Regions from separate parts of the Shewanella piezotolerans WP3 genome, predicted to be linked through region 1. Evidence: predicted binding sites of a transcription regulator. Region 1 holds the regulator's gene; each other region holds the start of a gene.
The links. Region 1 encodes NrdR, which represses ribonucleotide reductase genes. Its sites were predicted from a motif close to AAACACNANATNTNGTGTTT; they were not measured.
Positions count from the first base shown of each region.

Region 2: the regulator NrdR is predicted to act here: its motif matches at 3,337-3,356, upstream of nrdA (class 1a ribonucleoside-diphosphate reductase subunit alpha).
Region 3: the regulator NrdR is predicted to act here: its motif matches at 2,460-2,479, upstream of nrdD (anaerobic ribonucleoside-triphosphate reductase).

Region 1 is NC_011566.1:1,355,157-1,359,676, forward strand. It holds gene SWP_RS05900 (DUF3943 domain-containing protein) at 1-140, shown strand, start outside; gene glyA (serine hydroxymethyltransferase) at 459-1,715, shown strand; gene nrdR (transcriptional regulator NrdR) at 1,834-2,283, shown strand; gene ribD (bifunctional diaminohydroxyphosphoribosylaminopyrimidine deaminase/5-amino-6-(5-phosphoribosylamino)uracil reductase RibD) at 2,331-3,452, shown strand; gene SWP_RS05920 (riboflavin synthase) at 3,457-4,122, shown strand; gene ribBA (bifunctional 3,4-dihydroxy-2-butanone-4-phosphate synthase/GTP cyclohydrolase II) at 4,270-4,520, shown strand, end outside.
Region 2 is NC_011566.1:2,600,188-2,604,707, forward strand. It holds gene nrdB (class Ia ribonucleoside-diphosphate reductase subunit beta) at 1-826, opposite strand, end outside; gene nrdA (class 1a ribonucleoside-diphosphate reductase subunit alpha) at 901-3,189, opposite strand; gene SWP_RS11170 (HAD family hydrolase) at 3,589-4,281, opposite strand; gene ubiG (bifunctional 2-polyprenyl-6-hydroxyphenol methylase/3-demethylubiquinol 3-O-methyltransferase UbiG) at 4,274-4,520, opposite strand, start outside.
Region 3 is NC_011566.1:3,319,395-3,323,914, forward strand. It holds gene nrdG (anaerobic ribonucleoside-triphosphate reductase-activating protein) at 1-240, opposite strand, end outside; gene nrdD (anaerobic ribonucleoside-triphosphate reductase) at 311-2,428, opposite strand; gene SWP_RS14165 (hypothetical protein) at 3,063-3,749, opposite strand; gene SWP_RS14170 (MarR family winged helix-turn-helix transcriptional regulator) at 3,831-4,286, opposite strand; gene SWP_RS14175 (NADP-dependent oxidoreductase) at 4,461-4,520, shown strand, end outside.

The DNA of each region.
Region 1 (4,520 bases):
CAAAAGCGCTCGGCCTCAGCGTGCATTACGAGCATATCGATCGCAGTGGTACCTTGACAGGGATCGACAATATTAATATTTATCACCGAAATGATGATAGCGAAAGTCGCACTAGTTTGCGGTTGGCATTCAGGTATTAGTGGTGCAAATCGTTAGTCAATTCAATAGGGATTAAACCAGCCTAATCTTCCTCTGCGGGTAAAGAGTGCAGTTTGTTGGTCAATTTTTAGAACAGAGTTTTTTGCGTTTTTGTCACAAGATGATGAATCGATAGAGTAAAGATGATTTTTCTATGTAATACAACCGCTGAGGCTATTTGTATGAATAATTTTTACTTGCATAAGTTTAACTCATCCATAAATGCAAGTAATTTCATGATTCTAATGCTGGGATTGTGATCAATTGCGCTGTATCATACCGCGCAACCCTACTATAAGAATTTACAGCTGGAGTGAATAATGCTGAAAAAAGACATGAATATCGCGGATTACGATCCACAACTGTTTGCAGCGATTGAAGATGAAACTCGTCGTCAAGAAGAGCACATCGAACTCATTGCTTCAGAAAACTATACAAGTCCTCGCGTTATTGAAGCACAAGGTACTCAGCTTACTAACAAGTATGCCGAAGGTTACCCTGGTAAGCGTTATTATGGCGGCTGTGAGCATGTTGATATCGTTGAAGAATTAGCGATTTCACGCGCAAAAGAGTTGTTTGGCGCAACGTACGCTAACGTACAACCACATTCTGGTTCACAGGCTAATGCGGCAGTATTCATGGCACTTCTAGAAGGTGGTGATACCGTACTAGGTATGAGCCTTGCTCATGGTGGTCATTTAACTCACGGTTCACACGTTAGCTTCTCTGGCAAGTTATACAATGCTGTTCAGTACGGTATTGACGAATCAACAGGCAAAATTGATTACGCTGAAGTTGAGCGTTTAGCTGTTGAACATAAGCCTAAAATGATTATTGCAGGTTTCAGTGCATATTCAGGTATCGTTGATTGGGGCAAGTTCCGTGAAATCGCAGATAAAGTAGGTGCTTACCTATTTGTCGATATGGCTCACGTTGCTGGCCTTGTTGCTGCTGGTATCTATCCTAACCCATTGCCTCATGCGCATGTAGTGACAACTACAACGCATAAGACACTAGCTGGCCCACGTGGCGGTTTGATCTTATCTGCTATTGATGATGAAGCTATTTACAAGAAGTTAAACTCAGCTGTATTCCCAGGTGGCCAAGGTGGCCCTTTGATGCACGTTATTGCAGCTAAAGCGGTAGCCTTTAAAGAAGCACTTGACCCTGAATTTACAACATACCAAGAGCAAGTGGTTGTTAATGCAAAAGCAATGGCACGCACTTTCATTGAACGCGGCTATGATGTTGTTTCTGGTGGTACCGATAACCACCTATTTTTGCTTGATTTGATAAGCAAAGATATGACGGGTAAAGATGCTGACGCTGCACTTGGTAACGCAAATATCACGGTTAACAAAAACTCAGTGCCGAACGACCCACGCTCACCATTTGTAACATCAGGTCTGCGTATTGGTTCTCCAGCTATTACCCGTCGTGGTTTTGGTGAACAAGAATCAGTATTATTGACCAACTGGATGTGTGACGTCCTTGATGATATTAGCGATCTTGCTGTTAGCGAGCGAGTGAAGGCGCAGGTTCTTGAATTATGCGCTAAGTTCCCTGTTTACGGTTAACCTTAAGCGTTAAATCAGGTAAACTTTAATGGCCGCATTTATGCGGCCATTTTTGTTGGCATTTCAGCCAAATTTGATACAAGCATTTAGTTCAACTTAATAACTGACCGGAGGCCAGATGCATTGTCCATTTTGCAGCGCAACAGACACTAAAGTAATTGATTCGCGACTTGTCGCTGATGGTCATCAAGTACGTCGTCGTAGAGAGTGTGTTCAGTGCCATGAGCGTTATACCACCTTTGAAGGTGCTGAACTTGTTATGCCTCGAGTGGTGAAGCAAGATGGTAGCCGACAGCCTTTCGATGAAGAAAAGCTCCGTGGTGGCATGCTTCGAGCCGTAGAAAAAAGACCTGTATCGATGGATCAAATTGAACAGTCTTTAACTAAGATTAAATCAACACTACGTGCAACTGGTGAGCGAGAAGTTAAATCTGAGATGATTGGTAATTTAATGATGGACCAGTTGGTTAATCTCGATAAAGTGGCCTACATACGTTTTGCATCGGTTTATCGCGCGTTTGAAGATGTGTCAGAATTTGGCGAAGCTATTGCTAACTTGCAGAAATAGTCGTACCCATTTATTAGCTTAATTGATTAATCGGAACTCGCTACATTATGTGGTCAACTGAAGACAATCAAATGATGAGCCTAGCTATTGAGTTAGCACAAAAAGGGCTCTACACCACCAGACCCAATCCGTGTGTTGGCAGCGTCATCGTTAAAGATAGCGTGATTGTCGGTGAGGGTTATCATATTCGCGCTGGCGGTCCTCACGCAGAAGTTTACGCACTTAATATGGCAGGTAATGATGCCAAAGGCGCAACCGCCTACGTTACTCTTGAGCCTTGCAGCCATTACGGCCGCACTCCTCCTTGTGCTAAAGCACTCATTGAGGCTGGAGTGAGCCGGGTCGTGGTTGCAGTTACAGATCCTAATCCGCAAGTATCAGGCCGCGGCATAGCCATGCTGCAGGATGCTGGCATTCAGGTTGATGTCGGTTTATTAACCGATGCTGCTAAACAGGTTAACCTTGGTTTTTTAAAGCGAATGCAGCAAGGCTTGCCATGGGTGACTGTCAAGTTAGCCGCTAGCCTTGATGGAAAAACGGCGTTATCTAACGGTGAGTCAAAATGGATTACAGGTCCAGAAGCTCGAAGAGACGTGCAGCGAATTCGTGCGAGGCACTGTGCTTTGATAACTGGTGTTGAAACTGTCTTGGCCGACAACCCTAGTTTAAATGTACGTCACAGTGAGCTGGGATCTTTATCAAATGAGATCGCACCAGCAGAAGTGCATCAGCCTTTGCGTGTAATATTAGACAGCCAAGCTAGGCTAGATGCTGAATTGGCGATCTTTAGTGTAACCAGCCCTGTTTTACTTGTGAGTACTCGTGACTACCCTGAATCTGTAAAGTCTGCTTGGCCTGCTCATGTGAGTCATCAAGTTTTGCCTGCCACAGATAACCGAGTGGAACTGCAAGCTTTACTTACATTGTTAGGTAAAACCTGCAATTCAGTGTTGGTGGAGGCTGGCGCGACTCTTGCTGGGGCATTTGTAGCGAGTCATTGCGTCGATGAAATAATTTTATACCAAGCGATGAAGATACTTGGTGCTGGAGGCAGAGATCTACTTGCTCTGCCTGATTTCGAGAAAATGTCAGAAATCCCAAACATTGACGTAATAGATGAACGAAAAGTGGGTAAAGATACCCGCTTAACATTAAGAATGAGTAACTAACTTTATGTTTACTGGAATTATTGAATCGGTAGGCCATCTGCGTAAAGTAGAACGCCGTGGTGATGACATTAGATTAACCGTTGCAAGCGGCAAGCTTGATCTGTCGGATGTAAAGCTAGGTGATAGTATCGCAACAAATGGTGTGTGTTTAACGGTTGTTGAGCAGCTAGCTGATGGTTATGTTGCGGATATATCTGCCGAAACGGTTAGTTTAACAGGCTTTGCTCATTACGCCGTTGGCACTGCTGTAAACTTAGAGAAAGCGGTCACTCCGACAACTCGTCTTGGTGGGCATATGGTCAGCGGCCATGTTGATGGCATCGCTCATGTGGATGATAGACAAGTACGAGGCCAAGCCATAGAGTTTTGGCTGACACCTCCTGCAGAGCTCGGGCGCTATATTGCTCATAAAGGTTCGATCACAATCGATGGTGTCAGTTTGACGGTTAATGAAGTGCAAGGGCATCGTTTTAGACTGACCATAGTGCCTCATACCGCAGGCGAAACAACGTTAATAGATTTAAAACCAGGTGATAGCGTCAATATCGAAGTTGACCTTATTGCCCGGCACTTAGAAAGGTTGATGAGTTATTCATCAGAGCAGCAAGCAGAGCAACCGAAGTCAGAAGTTACTATGGATTTGTTAGCTCGCTCAGGGTTTTTAAGATAAAAACTGGCTTAAGACTATTTTAACGATAGTATTTGTCATTAGAAAATCCTACAAAATAAACATTACATTTATTTACTGCAGTGCCACAAACGGCTTATTGATTAGCGACCTCAGCTAACGCAGTAACACAAAAATAAAGGTCTAAACATGGCGTTACATAGTATAGAAGAGATCATTGAAGATATTCGTCTAGGTAAGATGGTTATCTTGATGGATGATGAAGACAGAGAAAATGAAGGCGACCTTATTATGGCTGCTGACATGGTGACGCCTGAGGCCGTTAACTTTATGGCCACTTTTGGTCGAGGTCTTATTTGTCAGACATTAACTAAAGAGCGCTGCCAGCAGCTAAATCTTCCGTTGATGGTCACAAATAATAATGCGCAGTTTTCAACTAA
Region 2 (4,520 bases), 1.2 Mb from region 1:
TGTCGATTGCGGTTTGTTCACACTCTTTCGCAATTTCTGCCATTTCAGGATCGTCTTTGCCGGCATGCATAATTTTTAAAATATGCTGGGTACTATTTAGGTGTAAAGCTTCATCACGTGCAATAAGACGGATGATTTTAGCATTACCTTCCATCACATTACGTTCAGCAAAAGCAAATGAGCAAGCAAAGCTGACATAGAAACGAATCGCTTCTAGTACGTTTACCGACACCATACACAAATAGAGCGCTTTTTTGATTTCGCGCTTAGTGACTTCTACGACTTCACCATCTATTTGATGACTGCCTTCTCCAAGCAACTGGCATGCTTGGCTGAGTCTTATCAACTTGTCGTAATACGCTGCAATATCAGTTGCTCGTTTTAAGATCTCTTCATTTTCAACAATATCGTCAAAAACAACTGATGGATCATTAACAATGTTACGAATAATATGTGTGTAAGAACGAGAATGAATGGTTTCAGAAAATGACCAGGTCTCGATCCAAGTTTCAAGTTCAGGTAGCGATACCAGTGGCAGAAAAGCGACGTTTGGTGAGCGACCTTGAATCGAATCTAGTAGTGTTTGGTATTTCAGGTTTGAGATAAAGATATGCTTCTCATGCGCTGGCAAGGAGGCATAATCAATCTTATCTTTGCTTACATCTACTTCTTCTGGACGCCAGAAAAATGAAAGCTGCTTTTCAATTAGTTTTTCAAAAACTTCATATTTCTGTTGGTCGTAACGAGCAACATTGACTGATTGCCCAAGAAACATAGGCTCAAGCATTGCATTGTTAGGTGTTTGACAAAATGTAGAGTAGGCCATTTTTCTATCTTCCGATAACGGGGGCATAGCCCCCTTTAATTAACGTTTAAATACGAGTGATGAAATCCGTTGGATTAGATCTTACATGCGCCACCAGCGCAACTGTCATCTTCTACCTCAATGGCAGTGATATCATCGTGACTATCTGAAGCTCCATCACGGGTATTGTGATAGTAAAGTGTTTTCACACCATATTTGTATGCAGTTAAAAGATCTTTCAGCAGTACCTTCATCGGAACCTTGCCGTCAGGGAAACGGCCTGGATCGTAGTTAGTGTTAGCCGAAATAGATTGATCAACAAATTTTTGCATCAAACCTACTAACTGAATGTAACCGTCATTGTTCGGCATTTGCCAAAGCAGCTCATAGCTGTATTGATACTTATCAAAATCAGGAACAACTTGCTTTAGCTGGCCATCTTTACTGGCCTTAACGCTGATCAAGCCACGTGGGGGCTCGATACCATTGGTTGCGTTTGAGATCTGCGATGATGTCTCTGAAGGCATCAATGCGGAAACCGTTGAGTTACGCAGGCCGTGAGTTTTGATCTCTTCGCGAAGTGACTCCCAGTCCATATGTAGGGGTTCATCACAGATCTTATCAAGATCACGCTTGTAGGTATCAATTGGCAAAATACCTTTAGAGTAAGTTGTTTCATGAAACGAAGGGCACGCGCCTTGCTCTTTTGCCAAATTGTTTGAAGCTTTCAACAAGTAGTACTGAATCGCTTCGAACGTTTTATGGGTTATGCTGTTAGCTGAGCCATCAGAGTAACGCACACCTTCTTTGGCAAGGTAATTAGCAAAGTTAATCACACCGATCCCAAGAGTACGGCGGTTCATCGATGCTTTCTCTGCAGAGATGATTGGGTAATCTTGATAATCCAGTAGATTATCCAATGCTCTCACTGCTAGATCAGCGAGAGGTTCTAGTTCTTCAAGATTTTTAATTGCACCTAGGTTTAACGCAGAAAGCGTACAGAGGGCAATTTCACCGTCGGGATCATTGATGTTATTTAGAGGCTTGGTTGGTAGTGCGATCTCTAAACACAAGTTAGACTGACGAACTGGTGCAACTTTAGAGTCAAATGGACTATGAGTGTTGCAGTGATCGACGTTTTGAATGTAAATACGTCCGGTTGATGCACGTTCTTGCATCATCAATGAGAACAGTTCTACTGCTTTAACTTGTTGCTTACGAATACTCTCGTCTGCTTCATACTTTAAGTAAAGGCGTTCGAACTCTTCTTGGTCTTCAAAGAAGGCATCATACATACCTGGTACATCTGATGGGCTAAATAAACTAATCATGCCACCTTGGATCATACGTTGGTACATCAACTTATTGATCTGTACGCCGTAATCTAAATGGCGGATACGGTTATCGTCGACACCACGGTTGTTCTTTAGCACAAGTAGGGATTCAACTTCTAAATGCCAAATAGGGTAGAATAGGGTAGCAGCACCACCACGAACACCACCTTGCGAACAAGATTTTACTGCGGTTTGGAAGTACTTATAAAAAGGTAAGCAACCTGTATGGAAGGCTTCACCACCACGAATAGGGCTACCTAATGCACGAATACGACCTGCATTAACACCGATCCCAGCTCGCTGCGATACATATTTAACGATTGACGATGATGTCGCGTTAATGGAATCTAAGCTGTCACCGCACTCAATTAATACACATGAGCTAAATTGGCGTGTAGGGGTACGAACACCCGCCATTATCGGTGTAGGAAGCGAAATCTTAAACGTAGAAGTCGCATCGTAAAAATCTTTTATGTATTTAAGACGAGTCTCTTTTGGATATTTTGCGAATAAACACGCGGCAACCAAGATATAAAGGAACTGGGCGCTTTCATAAATTTCATGAGAGACACGATTCTGAACTAAATACTTACCTTCTAACTGCTTTACGGCAGCGTAAGAAAAGTTCATGTCGCGCCAATGATCGATATAACCGCCTAATATGTCGATCTCTTCGCGACTATAATCTTCCAATATATGTGCGTCGTATTTGCCTAGCTCAATGAGTTTAACAACATGGTCATAAAGTTTTGGTGGTTCAAATTGACCGAATGCTTTCTTACGGAGGTGGAAGATGGCGAGTCTTGCTGCTAAGAATTGGTAGTCTGGCGCTTCTGGTGAGATTAAGTCAGCAGCGGCTTTAATGATAGTCTCGTGGATCGCCTCTGTTGGGATCCCTTCGAAAAACTGTAGGTGAGAACGTAATTCAACTTCAGAGACTGACACATTGGTGAGTCCTTTTGCTGCCCATTCTATAACACGATGGATCTTGTCTAGATCGATGGTCTCACGTTCGCCACTACGTTTTGTGACTGTCATATTGCTATTCATTAAAGATAAACCTTGGTTCTTATATTTATGATAGTGACCTTTTAAGGCGCACTGTACGTTTCCCTGTAAACATCCAAATGAAACTGTAAAACAGTGGCATCCAACCTGTTGACACAAACTGCTAACTAGTGTCTACGATTGTCACTTACACACAATATATGGTGTTTTAAAATTTCTAAGGTACAAGATAGTGAGGTTATTGGATTTTTGCAAGTGCGAATTATGGGTACAAGTTGTGGATATCTTGAGGATAATTGTTAGAGTTAGTAATAGCTAACCCTTGAAGCTTGTTTTGATTTGAGTTCTGTGTAGAAGGAGAATATTTAGCCAGCGAAAAAACTTGTTGAAGATCGCAGGATCCTTTAGCGATCTTCACCATTTGTAAACTCGCGCGTTTGCCTAAATACCAAGTTGGTTTTTTAACCAGTCAGTGAGTGCTTCAGGGTCTTCAAAACTGATATCGCTTGGCCAATCCTCTATAGCATCAGTGGGGGCAATATAGCCCCATTTAGCTAGCCCTGCATGCATACCACTGGCCTTTGCTGCTTGCATATCACGCTCAGCATCACCGAGATAGAGTATCTGGTCTGGCCGTACAGATAATTGCTGCGCAGCAAGTTTCATCGGCGCAGTATGAGGCTTTGAATGTAATGTAGTATCACCACTAACAATAGAGGGCATCATTTTTTCAAGGCCCATTTTAATCATCAGAGGGCGGGTAAACTTTGCAGGTTTATTGGTGACGACCCCAAATGGAATCTCATGGGCTGACAACAATTCTAAAAATATATCTAAGCCAGCGAAAAGCTGACAATGCTTGCCGTTTACTTGGGGATAGTTTTTTAACAAAGCTGATTGCACCTGAACATGTGTATCTTCGTCTTTAGTCGGTAGTGCTGTTCGTACCATGGCTAAACTGCCATGGGACGCTTGAAAACGAAGTTCACTAATACTCACCGTAGGAAAGCCGAATTGAGTAAGGCTGATATTGAGTGCCTCGACCATATCTGGTGCTGTGTCAGCTAAAGTACCATCGAGATCAAAAAGCACTCCTTTGATGGTTAACGGCTTGCATTGCTCGCTATTAGTCATTTTTAATCGTCGCTATCATATAATTGACTTCTAGGCTTTTAGTGTACTTAAACACATCCGTTATTGGATTATAGGTGATCCCAACTGCATCGTTGCAGATTAGCTCGGCATTATCAGCAAGACCAATTAGCTCCGAGGGTCTGATGAACTTATTATGATCATGGGTACCCACTGGCAGCATCTTTAATAAATATTCTGCCCCTAAGATGGTCTCTACATAGGCACGAATGTTTCTATTA
Region 3 (4,520 bases), 2.0 Mb from region 1:
ACCAGGAAATAGTGGATCACCGCCTGACAAAGAAAGACCACGTCTTTTAATGCGACTATCATTGAGATCGTCAATAATGGTTTGCATCATCTGCTCATCAAACAAGTGACCAGAGCACGGATTCCAAGTTGACTGATTATAGCAACCACGGCATTGATGCTCGCAACCAGAAACAAATAGCGTCGCTCTAGTACCTGGACCATTAATCACATCAGTTTGATAGTATTGATGATAATGCATAAAAATCTCTTTCTAGATAACAAAAAGGTGCCTATGAGAGCACCTTATTGGATTTGCCGCACACGCTATATTAAAGGTGCTTAATACGGCGCTTAACCTCTTCTTGCTTACCATAATTAAATGGTCTTGCATCAGGGCTACCTAAATAGCCGCAGACTCGGCGTGTTACCGATACTCTGCTAGGTTCATGGTTGCCACATTTAGGACAGGTAAAACCTTTGCTGGTACAGCTAAATTCACCGGTAAATCCACAGTCATAACACTCATCAATCGGTGTATTCGTGCCGTAATAAGGCACTCTTGAATAGCTGTAGTCCCAAACATTTTCCAATGCTTCAACATTGTTCTGCATATTGGGGAACTCGCCGTAACAGATAAATCCGCCGTTTGCGATTTCAGGGTAAGGTTGTTCAAAGTCAATCTTATCGTACGGGTTGACTTGCTTTTCAACATCTAAATGGAAACTGTTAGTGTAATAACCTTTAGCAGTTACTCCCTCTACAACACCGAATACTTTGGCATCAAGATTACAGAAACGGCTACACAAGTTTTCACTAGGGGTGCTATAAAGGCTGAAAGCGTAACCAGATTCCGCTTTCCATTTATCGGTTGCCGCTTTCAAGTATTGAATCACTTCAATTGCTTTAGCACGCAACTGCCCGTTGTCGTATAGATGCGTTTCGGTGCCATAAAGTGCATTAATGGTTTCATGCAAGCCAATGTAACCGAGCGAAATTGAAGCGCGGCCATTTTTAAATATCTCAGAGATATCATCATCAGCGCGCAAACGAACACCACAAGCTCCTTCCATATAAAGAATCGGAGCGACTCGTGCTTTTACGCCATCTAAACGCTCTATACGAGTATCTAGTGCCTTGCGAGCAATTGCTAAGCGCTGATCTAAGATGCGATAAAATTCAGCTTCATCGCCTTTGGCCTCAAGTGCTACTCGCGGTAAATTTAAGCTTACCACGCCAAGGTTATTACGCCCTTCATGTACTAGCTCACCCTCTTCTTCAAACGTACCAAGGAAGCTACGACAACCCATTGGAGTCTTAAATGACCCCGTTACCTTCTCAACTTGTTCGTAGTTGAGGATATCTGGGTACATACGCGTTGTGGCACACTTCAATGCAAGTTGCTTGATGTCGTAGTTACAATCGCCATTTTTGTGGTTAATACCATCACGAATGGCAAAAACTAGTTTAGGAAATACCGCAGTTTTACGATTCTTACCTAAGCCTGCAATACGCACTTTCATCATCGACTGTTGAATAAGTCGAGACTCCCAAGACGTTCCCAGTCCAAAACCAAAGGTAACAAATGGCGTTTGACCATTGGCGGTATGCAATGTGTTTACTTCATACTCAAGTGACTGAAATGCATCATGACACTCTTTTTCGGTCAATGAAGTCGCAAATGCTTTGGCGTCTGTAATACCCCAAGTTAGCGCAACTTGATAATGCTTGTCGTAACTTTTGGCAACGAAAGGCGCTAACACTTCATCAATACGGTTAATCGTAGTGCCGCCATATATATGGCTAGCAACCTGAGCAATAATCTGCGCGGTAACAGCTGTCGCCGTAGAAATTGATTTAGGTGTTTCAATTTCAGCGTTGCCCATCTTAAAACCTTTGGTCAACATGCCACTGAGATCAATCAACATACAGTTGAACATCGGGAAAAATGGCGCGTAATCTAAGTCATGATAGTGAATCTCGCCTGACTCATGCGCTGCTACAACATCTTTTGGCAATATATGACATTTGGCGTAGTGTTTAGCCACAATGCCAGCTAATAGATCGCGCTGAGTTGGGATTACTTTTGAATCTTTATTGGCATTTTCATTCAAAAGCGCAGCATTACTCTGCTCAACAAGACCACGGATCTCTTTATTGAGTCGACTGCTGACTTCGCGCTTTATATCTCGATCGTGGCGGTATTCAATGTATACCCGAGCCAATGATTTATAAGGGCCTTCCATCAATAAGTTTTCGACGGCATCTTGCAGATCGTGGATGTTTATTTCATCTAGCATAGCGACAGAGTCGGCAGCATTTTTTGCTACTTTTTCTGCATAGGCGCTATCATCAATACCTGCCGAGTTAGCAGCTGCTATCACTGCATCTTTAATCCTTGTTTCGTCAAAAGGCGTGCGGTAACCATCCCGTTTAATAACCACTGGCATTGTAAAGCTCCTATTTAGCATCATCCACAAGCAACACTACATATAGTATTACTTTAAATCAAAATCACAATATGTGGCGCATTAAGCTATAAAAAGACAACGAGTACTTTGATCCAGATCATTATTTTACACAACGAAGATAATAAGAAAAAATAACTGGGGACGATCCCGCTTATCTAAAATTATGCCCTTGACGATGGCAATTAAGACCGCTAGTAGCAGGATAAAATTGGGATAAATTGTGGATAAAAACCAAGATGACATTAACGCCTTAGTTTAACTCTTTGCCATGGCGGCAGGAAATGAGTTTAAGCCGCTACAAAACGCTATTATCACGCCGTAAAGTCGACACAATAATAGCCTGATTAGTGTTAAATACTATTTCGTCTTTTTAACAGGGAATGCCTTATTTTGTATGGAACAAAATAAACCATTTAATCGTATATCCAAACCCTATAACGAATCATACAACGTTTTGCCAATTTTTTACCTCAGCCGCACTAAGTGAGCACCTCAGTCTTTCCACTTCTGCTTTGCGTTGGCTTAAAAGGGAATAACCATCTCTTTACCAAAGCGCTTTGAATTGAAAAGACTGAGGGGCTCTGAACGGGTCAAATACTTAATGCAAATGGTATTAATGCCGTTTTGCCAGTGCCAGATAACTGTTTAGCTGACCAGTTGCCTGTTGATGCTCACCCGTCATTGAGGCTAGCTGCATTAATGACTTAATGCCTTGATATTGGTTTTTCTGTTGATCGGTAAGTGTTCTATCTGACTCCAGCAGTGCTGTAATGTCACTTGCCACTCGATTAGCTTTTTGGGCTACCACTGGCGATTGAATCGCATCCATAGTACGCATAACCCACTTTGCTTCATCTAAAGTACCGGCCAATTCACGATCTTCACTACTGTTGGTGAGTGTCGCACGCTGCTCATCAATAAAATCAGCTAAAGATTGCTCTTCAGTCGGCGGAATATCAAAGCCACTATTGGTCAAGCGATTCAATTGTCCATCAGACAGAATGCCATCTTGATATAAGCGTTGAATAAGGTTGGGGAGCTTTTCAGTGCTAAAGCTACCATCTTGGAAGAAATCTTTCGCTATCGCTTCGATTTTTTGCGCCCGCTCTGCACGGCCCGATAACACAAGACCGTTATCGTCTTTACTCGGAGCATTTGAAGCTGATGTTTTAGCACTCGCATTAACGCCTTGAATGCCATTAGCACTATTAACACTTGATTGGCTGCCAGAAGCGCCGTAGGCATCGGCGAGAACTGCACCGCTATTAACAGGGTTATTGATACTACTTAATGGGTTCATCGTCAAAAATTCGGCGTTAGCTTAATCATGCAGCGATTAAAGCAGGAACTGTGCCGCTTTTTAAACGATCAAATTGACTGGTTACTTTTGGTTCAATTGCGTGGTCAAGTTTAAGCATAACACGCGCAGAGACTCAATCTCCTGCTCGGTCATACTCACCTTCTCTAATAGTGTTTGCTTTTGTGACAATGCATCGGCTTGCAGCGACAAGCCGGTGGTCGTTAATGCGATCACTTTTTTACGTTCATCGGTTTCATCAGGTAGTCGCTGCAGAAACAATTTTATCTCTAATCGCTTTACGATTGGTGACAACGTTCCCATATCCAAACGTGTAGCTTGAGATAATTGCGTCATGCTCGCTCGATCTTTTAGCCATAGCGCTTGCATAACCAAATATTGTGGATAGGTCAATTCATACTGGTCCAACAGGGGGCGGTATGCACGCATAAGTGCATTGCCAGCGGTATACAGCGCAAAACATACGTTATCTGATAAACATGCTGGGCTATCATTATTTGACACTTTGTTATCCGCCACTAGTTTCTCCCTCGATTAAGTGTGGCAATTTTACCTGACTAGCATTAACAACACTAGCCAATCCGCACTTTACTTGCGCAAAAATAATTTGCGCGCAAACTATTTACATCGCTCTTAATCTTTAGTTATGATGCGAGCAATTACTTTGTGCGCAAACAAAAATAAAGGATCACTATGAACGCTAAGCAAATTCAACTGAAATCTCGCCCTGAAGGCCTGCCTAACGCCAACAAT